One region of the Vibrio sp. 2134-1 genome, then DNA from elsewhere that is predicted to be linked to it. Evidence: riboswitches for the same ligand, from Rfam matches in the RefSeq annotation. Region 1 holds a riboswitch; each other region holds the start of a gene.
The links. Region 1 has a riboswitch for thiamine pyrophosphate ahead of thiD (bifunctional hydroxymethylpyrimidine kinase/phosphomethylpyrimidine kinase). Riboswitches for the same ligand answer to the same signal wherever they lie in the genome.
Positions count from the first base shown of each region.

Region 1 (3,277 bases):
TTAGTTACCGCCTCCTACCAGAATGTTATCGACTTTCAGTGTTGGCTGACCGACTGTTGTTGGTACTGAACCACTTACGGAACCACACATGCCCGGCGCAAGTGCCATGTCTTTGCCGACCATGCTGATTTCTTTCAACACTTTTGGACCCGTGCTGATCAGCGTTGCTGTTTTCAGAGGCTTGGTGATTTTGCCATTTTCAATGAGATAAGCTTCACGAACAGCAAAGTTAAACTCACCCGTACCCGGTTGAACCGAGCCACCGCCCATCTTCTTCGCATAGATACCACGCTCGATGCCTGCCAGCATGTCATCAAGTGAATGCTCGCCCTCTTCGATAAAGGTATTACGCATACGCGAGGTTGGTGCGAACTTGTAGTTTTGACGACGACCAGAACCCGTAGGTTCGTAACCTGTCTTCATGCCACCCATTTTATCGACCATAAAGCTGGTTAGCTTACCGTCTTTGATCAATTGGGTACGCTGAGTCTTCATGCCTTCGTCATCAACATGAATCGAGCCCCATTCGTTGGTCATGGTGCCATCATCGACTGCATTCACCGCGGTGTGAGCAACCATTTCGCCCATCTTGTCGTGGAATACTGATGCTTTCTTCGCAACTGAAGTGGTTTCTAGCAAGTGACCACATGCTTCATGGAAGATAACGCCGCCAAAGCCGTTACCAATCACCACCGGCATTTCACCCGATGGACAAGCATCCGCGCCAAGTTTTACTAACGCTTGCTGCGCGATAGTTTGACCTAGCTCTTTGGCATCAAGCTGTTCACTGAATTCCCAACCAGCAAGAGCGCCAGGACCTTCCATACCAGAAGACTGCTCATTACCTTTTTGCGCGACAGTGTTACCAGCAACACGAATGTAGTGGCGAGTATCGTCAACGTGTAGACCTTCTGAGTTGAAGATAGACACTTGTTGCTCGCGCTGAAGAACGCTGCCAATAAACTGGCTGATATGCTCACTCTCAGCACGTGCGGCTTGGTCAACTTTCAATAGAAACGCGATTTTTGAATCTAGGTTAGCATCCTTACTTAGCGGCATGCGGCAACCATGTTGGATTGGGTAGCGGTTCAAATTCAAAGAACCCGCTGACGCGATTTGCTCACGCTTGTCTTTTGCAGCAAGCAGCGAGGTTACGCGCTTTAGTTCGGCTTCATCTGTGCTGTTGGTGTAACCGTAAAGCACCTTATGACCGAAAAAAAGACGAATACCGATACCAAAATCGATACCCGAGTTAACCTTATCCACTTCACCAGATGCGATCTGGACAGTGTTGGTTTGGTGATGTTCAACGAATAGTTCAGCGAAATCAGCCCCCAAAAAGAGAGCATGATCGATCACTGACTTCGCTGTTACAGAATTAAGCATGAAGTCTCCTTGCTCGATGATCGTCTTAGCCTTCCTAATTAACTGTGAAAAAGTTCAACAAAGTTAAATTGGCAACACGTTAAATTTTAACAGTTTTTTAACCTTGTTTTGTGCTAATCCTTGCTTAACGAGACCACGATTATTTATTAAATATTCCAGGTTCTGCTCATTCACCAGAGCGTTGCACTAGTAAATTCCACCCAGCAAACCATTTAGGTGCTTACTTTATCACTCACCTCGCATAATTGAATACTCATTATAATTACGCTCAAAAAACGTATCCCTTCCGCAATGGTCCTGCTATCATCCGAACGAAATAGTCGGGGGGCCACACGACAAGTGTTGGCTGAGATCGAAATTCGAGACCCGTTGAACCTGATTCAGTTAGCACTGACGTAGGGAACTATGCACACTTTGCCTTTCGTCGCCCCTCTTAGGTAAGCGATAGCGGTCGAAAAATCGATCTATCTGCAACGGTCAAAGTCAGTTCCTATACGTCTTGTAGTAGGAGCGACCATGACGCAGCAATCACAACCTCATTCACATCAAACGCCAGCCTTGCCTACCCCTGTTGTCTTAACCATCGCAGGCTCCGACAGCGGCGGCGGCGCAGGCATCCAAGCCGATATCAAAGCGATGTCCGCAACTGGCAGCTTTGCCTGCTCAGTGATTACCGCCATCACCTCACAAAACACGCAAGGCGTTTCTGCGATTTTCCCTATTCCTCTTGATCACGTTGAAAGCCAACTCGATGCAGTGTTTACCGATCTCAATATTGTGGCGGTAAAAGTCGGCATGCTGGCGGATTCGAACATCATTAAAGTCGTTGCTAACAAGATTAAGCAATACCAACCTAAACATCTTGTGATTGATCCCGTCATGGTCGCCACCAGCGGCGATTTGCTACTTGAGCAATCAGCAATCAGCACATTAAAAGAAGAACTAATTCCACTGGCAGACATCATCACTCCTAACCTGCCAGAAGGTGCAGCATTGACGGGTAAGCCAGTGCCTCAATCAGAATCTGAAATGAACGATATGATTACCGACCTTCGTGCACTTGGTGCCAAAGCTATTCTGCTCAAAGGCGGTCATCTTGAAGAAAATGAAAACAGCAACGATCTGCTGATCATGCAAGACTGTGCCGAGTTAATCAGCGCCAAGCGTTTTCCGACCAAAAACACACACGGTACGGGCTGTACACTGTCTTCCGCCATTGCGTCTTACCTTAGCCAAGGCAACAACCTACACAAAGCGGTGCACCTTGGTAAGCAGTACATCAGCCAAGCTATCGCACACGCTGATGAATTGGATGTCGGTAAAGGTCACGGCCCTGTGAATCACTTCTTTGCGGGTCATACCTATGTTCGCTAACGCGATTGGCATTCAGCTTTCCGATGCTAGCCTGCGATACAAAGATAGCCAAACACCGACTTTAGCAGGAATGAACATGACCATTCCCGTCGGTAAATGGACGGTATTACTCGGACGAAGTGGCTGCGGGAAAACCACAATATTGCGTTACTTAGCTGGCCTACTGGATGACCAAGTTGACTGGCATGGCGAACTCATCACAACCGATGGCGCTGCACTGCATGACCGTATCGCTTACATGGCTCAACAGGATTTATTGCTACCGTGGTTGAATGTGTTAGACAACGTCTGCCTCAGTTCTCGATTTTCTCAAGAGCAAGCACCAGAGCAAAATAGACAACGTGCACTGACTTTACTCAGCCAAGTGGGACTCGCCGATTACGCGGATGCTAAGCCAGCTCAGCTCTCTGGCGGTATGAGACAGCGTGTTGCCCTTGCTCGTACTCTGATGCAAGACAAGCCTCTGGTTCTGATGGATGAGCCCTTCTCTGCGCTGGACGCGGTTACTCGCCATAAG
Region 1 covers NZ_JAWOUS010000033.1:3,158-6,434, forward strand. Annotated here, with positions in the region: gene R7R78_RS22280 (TldD/PmbA family protein) at 1-1, opposite strand, end outside; gene R7R78_RS22285 (TldD/PmbA family protein) at 1-1,386, opposite strand; TPP riboswitch at 1,698-1,805, shown strand; gene thiD (bifunctional hydroxymethylpyrimidine kinase/phosphomethylpyrimidine kinase) at 1,903-2,760, shown strand; gene R7R78_RS22295 (ABC transporter ATP-binding protein) at 2,750-3,277, shown strand, end outside.

Region 2 (3,277 bases), on a different contig from region 1:
GTCACTCCGGATCTTGCTTGCCAGGCATTAGGGCGTTTCATCAATACCAAGCGCCGTTTAGAGCTGAAAGGTGAAGAACAAGGTGTGACGGTTTACGATGATTTTGCGCATCACCCAACGGCAATTGAACTTACTGTCGGTGGTTTGCGTAACAAGGTAGGTGAAAAACACATCCTTGCTGTGTTGGAGCCGCGTTCTGCCACCATGAAGCGAGGTGTACACAAAAACACACTTGCAGAGTCACTACACAGTGCAGATGAAGTCTTCTTGTTCCAGCCAGATAATATCGAGTGGTCTGTGCAAGACATTGCCGACCAATGCACACAGCCAGCGTTTGTCGATGCGGATATAGATAACTTTGTAGCCAAGATCGTCGAACGTGCGCGACCAGGTGACCAAATTCTAGTCATGAGCAACGGTGGCTTTGGTGGTATTCACGGAAAACTTCTTGAGCAGTTAAAACAAAAAGCCTGATTGATATGCAAAACAAAACACAACCCTCTCATAAAAAAGCCATCACGTTGGCATTAACGGGTGCTTCTGGTGCTCCCTACGGCCTTCGTCTTTTAGAATGCTTGGTTGCGGCGGATTATCATGTCTACGTTCTGATTTCTTCGGCGGCTCGTGTTGTGATGGCAACCGAGCATAATCTTAAGCTACCAAGTGGCCCAGAAGCGGCGCAGCAAGCATTGGTAGAGCACCTGAACTGCAATCGAAATAACATCACCGTTTGCGGTAAAGATGACTGGTTCTCACCGGTTGCGTCTGGTTCTGCTGCACCAAAGCAAATGGTGGTTTGCCCATGTTCTGCGGGAAGCGTTGCAGCGATTGCGCATGGTATGTCAGATAACTTGATCGAGCGGGCCGCTGATGTGGTAATGAAAGAGCGCGGGCAGCTGTTGCTCGTGGTTCGCGAAACACCATTTTCAACGCTACATCTGGAGAACATGCACAAACTGTCGCAAATGGGCGTCACCATCATGCCAGCAGCTCCAGGCTTCTATCATCAGCCAAAGAGTATTGAAGACTTAGTGGATTTTATGGTGGCGAGAATTCTTGACCACTTAGGTATTGAGCAAGGTTTGGTGCCTCGTTGGGGTTATGACCAGCGCTCGTGAGCTGATTGTGTAACCACTCAAATACCTTTACAATCCATCCAACTCATCGGGGAGCAAACCCATTTAGCATTGAGTCAATCAATGCATTGGGGCGCTGAGACCTAAGTGTTTAACTAGGGACCCGTATTACCTGAACCAGATAATGCTGGCGTAGGAATTGAGTCTGGATATTGGAAGTCCTTAATAGCCGCCTCAAACCCTGTGCCGCTCAACTTATTTCTCTGAAATACTCATGGAGAGCGAGCAGTGAAACCCACTCTAAATCTGATTGCCCTAGCTGTAATTACTTCAACTTCAGCGTTTGCTGCTGAAAACCCATTAACTATTTATACCTACGATTCTTTTGCCGCAGATTGGGGGCCGGGTCCTAAAATCGAGCAAGCTTTTGAAGCAAAATGTGGCTGTGACGTTAACTTCGTAGCGTTGGACGATGGTGTGTCGATTCTGAATCGTCTTCGTCTTGAAGGCGGTAATAGCAAAGCGGACATCGTATTAGGTTTGGATAACAATCTGATGGCAGAAGCGAAGAAAACCGGTCTGCTTGCCGAGCACAATGTAGATACGTCCAATACAGTGTTACCAAACGGTTGGAGTGACACGACGTTTGTACCGTACGATTACGGCTACTTCGCGTTTGTGTACAACAAAGAGAAACTGGCTAATCCGCCGAAAAGCATGAAAGAGCTGGTGGAAACGCGCGACGATCTGAAAGTGATTTACCAAGATCCGCGGACTTCAACGCCGGGCCAAGGCTTAATGCTATGGATGAAATCTATTTATGGCGACGATGTGACGCAAGCGTGGCAGAAGCTAGCGAGCAAAACCGTAACGGTCACGAAAGGTTGGTCTGAGGCGTATTCTATGTTCCTCAATGGTGAGTCCGATTTAGTGCTTTCTTACACCACTTCACCTGCGTACCACTTAATTGCGGAAAACGATTCGAAGTTTGCTACGGCGAATTTTGCTGAAGGCCACTACATGCAAGTTGAAGTAGCCGCCAAAGTGAAAGGGGCAAAAAACTCAGAACTTGCTGATCAATTTATGAGTTTCATTTTAAGTGATGAGTTCCAATCGGCGATGCCAACGGGTAACTGGATGTACCCAGTCACTGACGTTGAGTTACCTAAAGGTTTTGAAACTTTGAGTGTTCCAAGCAAGTCGTTGAGCTTTAGTGCTGATGAAGTGGCAAAAATGCGTAAGTCTTGGATTCGCGAATGGCAAAGCGCATTGACGTTTTAGCTGACGTTTCCACCCTCATCTGAATGAGATAGGTTTTACCTTTGAATTCTGTTCCAAAAATAGGTTTAGGGGTCGCGATGATCATCGCGACCTTTGTTATTTCTGCCCTAGGTGCTTTGATTGTTCAAGCCCCTTCACTTGATGTGTCTGTGGTATGGGGCGACCCGTACTATCAACATGTCACCAAGTTCAGTTTCTACCAAGCGTTTCTTTCCACATTGCTCAGTGTTGGCTTTGCCATTCCAGTAGCGCACGCACTTTCGCGTCGCCAATTTATTGGTAAATCATTACTGCTTAAGCTGTTTGCATCGACACTGGTTTTGCCGGTTTTGGTTGGTGTTTTTGGGCTGTTAGCGATTTATGGCAACAGTGGTTTGTTGGCGCAGTGGTTGCAAAGTTTCGACACTAAACTGCCATTCTCTATTTACGGTTTGAACGGCATTTTACTCGCCCATGTGTTCTTTAATTTACCTTACGCGGCACGATTGCTTCTGCAAGCCTTGGAGTCTATTCCTGCCGAGCAGCATAAGCTTTGCGCGCATCTTGGGATGAGCCATTGGGATAAGTTTCGCTGGGTAGAATGGCCGCGTTTAAGGCAGCAGCTTCCCCACGTTTGTGGGTTGGTGTTTATGTTGTGCTTTACCAGTTTTGCCACTGTAATGGCGTTGGGGGGCGGGCCAAAATCCACCACCATTGAATTGGCCATTTACCAAGCGATTAAGTTTGATTTTGATTTACAAGCTGGGGCGTTATTGGCGCTGTGGCAGATGCTGTTATGTGGACTGCTTGCTATTGGTGTGCAGAAGTTAACAAGGCCTGTTTCTATCAGTGCTGGAAGCACATCGGTACAGCAATATTTAACGAAGGATCATGGGTGGTCAAAAGCTTGGGATAGCTTTTGGATCATAGGTGCCTTTTTA
Region 2 covers NZ_JAWOUS010000005.1:57,595-60,871, forward strand. Annotated here, with positions in the region: gene mpl (UDP-N-acetylmuramate:L-alanyl-gamma-D-glutamyl-meso-diaminopimelate ligase) at 1-474, shown strand, start outside; gene R7R78_RS08200 (flavin prenyltransferase UbiX) at 480-1,118, shown strand; TPP riboswitch at 1,156-1,292, shown strand; gene thiB (thiamine ABC transporter substrate binding subunit) at 1,365-2,357, shown strand; gene thiP (thiamine/thiamine pyrophosphate ABC transporter permease ThiP) at 2,399-3,277, shown strand, end outside.
Region 2: linked by a shared signal. The riboswitch ahead of thiB (thiamine ABC transporter substrate binding subunit) and the one ahead of thiD (bifunctional hydroxymethylpyrimidine kinase/phosphomethylpyrimidine kinase) in region 1 are both predicted to bind thiamine pyrophosphate.

Region 3 (3,277 bases), on a different contig from region 1:
CCTATTGAAATGGATGGTGTACCTTTCTTAAGCCAGCCGCCTATCATGCCGGGTGAAACATTCGTTTATGAATTTACACCGCCAGATGCAGGCACGTTTTGGTATCACCCCCACATGAATAGCGTTAAGCAACTTGGTATGGGCTTAGTTGGGCTAATTATCGTTGAAGAGGCTGAGCCTGTTCTATTTGATGAAGAACAGGAAATAGTTCTAAAGCATTGGCATTTAGACAAACAAGGTCAGTGGAAGAACCTTATGGTACCGCGCTTGAGCGCTCGTATGGGGACTCCCGGAGAGTGGAGTAGCGTCAATGGTGTGCATGAACCTGTTTATACGCTGAAGCAGAATGCTACCACGCGATTAAGAATTGCTAATGTCGATAACACCATTACTTACCCGATCGCTATTGAAGGTGCAGAGGCTTGGGTTATCGCTATTGATGGTAACCCTGTTAAAACGCCTTACAAGCTCACTGAGCATAAAATTGGTCCAGGAATGAGGTTAGATGTCGGATTGATTGCTCCAAAGGCTGGAAAACGTGTTTATGTGCGTCAAATGAAAGGACGCTTCCCATTCCCTTTGTGCGAGTTTGACGTTGTTGAGTCTGATCTGTCGAACAACCAGAAACTGCCTTTATTACCTCTCAACCCTGTGCCAGCTCTCGATTTGAAAAATGCAGAGCAAATCGATTATGTGTTTGAGTGGGAGGGGGCGATCACTCCTGCTGATAAATCGGGCAAAGCGATCCCCCAATTCTGGCTGATGAACAAACGGGCTTGGGAGGGAATGAGCAAAGATAATATTCCAGCGCCGCTTTCAACATTGGAGATGGGAAAAACCTATATCTTCAACCTAAAGAACGTCACCCAATATCATCATCCTATTCATCTTCATGGACACACATTTACGGTTCTTGAGTTAGATGGCAAAAAACTCGACGAACCGTTTCATACCGATACGGTCTTACTTGGAAAAAACGGCAGTGCGAAAGCGGCATTTGTTGCAGATAACCCAGGGCGTTGGATGTACCATTGTCATGTAATTGAACATATGAAGACGGGTTTGATGGGTTACATTGAAGTAAAGTGACTCCTGTAACTTTTAAAATCTTGATAAGTTTTAAGCGCTATACTTTGCTGAATTCTAAGATTGTATAATCACTATTGCCGTAAATTTGATTACAATGTCGCCATTAACTTTTCTGGGGGAATTATGGGACAACTATCCGTTTTGGGTTTTATTGCATTGGGTGGTGCATTTGGTGCATGTTCTCGTTACTTAATTTCTGAACTTTGTGTCATTTTATTGGGGCGTGGTTTTCCATATGGTACGTTAACCGTTAACGTTGTTGGCTCATTTATGATGGGCTTATTGATAGCAGCTTTCGATAATGAACTTTTGGCAACGGAACCTTGGCGACAAGTGATTGGCTTGGGTTTTTTAGGGGCACTAACGACGTTTTCCACCTTCTCGATGGATAATGTGTTGCTTATGCAGCAGGGCGCTTTCTTTAAGATGGGGTTGAACGTATTGTTGAATGTCGTGTTAAGTATTTCAGCTGCGTGGATAGGCTTTCAATTATTGATGCGCAGCTAGCAAAGTAGTTAAAAATTGAACAGGTCGGCTTGGTTTCACCAAGCCGTTTTTATATACTGACATCACTTGTCGGAGTGCCATAAGGCTGAGACCGTTAATTCGGGATCCGTTGAACCTGATCAGATTAGAATCTGCGAAGGGAACAAGAGAAGATATTCACACCGGAGTTCTTTCTGGTTGATCTATCAAAAGTCGAATGTTGTTACAGGCAAATATCGTAAGCTTTAACTAGCCTTAATTTGACTCCTCTTGTCGCATCTATCCGCCAAGCATTTTTATCCAATTACTTTTTATCTAGTATAACAAAGCAAGGAAAAATGCTATGTCGAGTCGCAAACAAGCGAGACTGGAAGCAAAACAGTTCATTGATACACTCTCGGTACAACCGTACCCCAATTCAAGCAAAGTCTACGTAGAAGGCTCACGTCCAGATATTCGTGTGCCAATGCGTGAAATATCACTCGCCGATAGCCTTATTGGAGGCACAAAAGAAGCGCCTATTTTCGAGCCTAATGAGCCAGTACGCGTTTACGATACCTCGGGTGTATACACAGATCCAGAGCACACCATAGACCTCTATAGCGGCTTACCTAAGCTGAGAGAAGGGTGGATTGAAGAGCGTGCCGATACTGAGCTACTTGATGAAGTAAGCTCGGTGTACACCAAAGAACGCTTAGAAGACGAAACACTAGACGATCTTCGTTACGGTAATCTACCACGTATTCGACGTGCCAAAGATGGCCATTGTGTGACCCAATTGCACTATGCTCGCAAAGGTATTATTACCCCAGAAATGGAATATATCGCGCTGCGTGAAAACATGGGGCGTGCCAAGTATCGCGATGAAGTGCTGAATCAACAGCATCCGGGTCAAAGCTTTGGTGCGAACCTACCAAAGGACATTACTGCAGAGTTTGTGCGTAAAGAAGTCGCCGAAGGTCGCGCTATTATCCCTTCTAATATCAACCACCCAGAATCCGAACCAATGATCATTGGGCGTAATTTTTTGGTCAAAGTGAACGCCAACATCGGTAACTCATCGGTCACTTCTTCGATTGAAGAAGAAGTAGAGAAACTAGTGTGGGCGACGCGCTGGGGTGGCGATACCGTTATGGATCTCTCTACTGGACGCAATATTCACGAAACTCGCGAGTGGATTCTACGTAACAGTCCGGTTCCGATCGGTACCGTGCCAATGTACCAAGCGCTTGAGAAAGTGAACGGTGTTGCGGAAAACCTTAACTGGGAAGTGATGCGCGATACCCTGATTGAGCAAGCAGAGCAGGGCGTTGACTACTTTACTATCCATGCCGGTTTACTACTTCGTTATGTGCCAATGACTGCAAAACGCGTTACTGGCATCGTCTCTCGTGGTGGTTCTATCATCGCGAAATGGTGTTTAGCGCATCACCAAGAAAGCTTCTTATATACCCACTTCCGAGAGATCTGTGAAATCTGTGCTAAGTATGATGTGGCACTTTCTCTCGGTGATGGTCTGCGTCCTGGCTCGGTGGCCGATGCTAACGACGAAGCGCAATTTGCAGAGCTTCGTACCCTTGGTGAGTTAACCAAGATAGCGTGGGAATACGACGTACAGGTGATTATCGAAGGTCCTGGTCATGTTCCAATGCACATGATCAAAGAGAACATGGAAGAACAGTTAGAGCACTGCCATGAAGCT
Region 3 covers NZ_JAWOUS010000030.1:750-4,026, forward strand. Annotated here, with positions in the region: gene R7R78_RS21765 (multicopper oxidase family protein) at 1-1,089, shown strand, start outside; gene crcB (fluoride efflux transporter CrcB) at 1,213-1,596, shown strand; TPP riboswitch at 1,657-1,755, shown strand; gene thiC (phosphomethylpyrimidine synthase ThiC) at 1,919-3,277, shown strand, end outside.
Region 3: linked by a shared signal. The riboswitch ahead of thiC (phosphomethylpyrimidine synthase ThiC) and the one ahead of thiD (bifunctional hydroxymethylpyrimidine kinase/phosphomethylpyrimidine kinase) in region 1 are both predicted to bind thiamine pyrophosphate.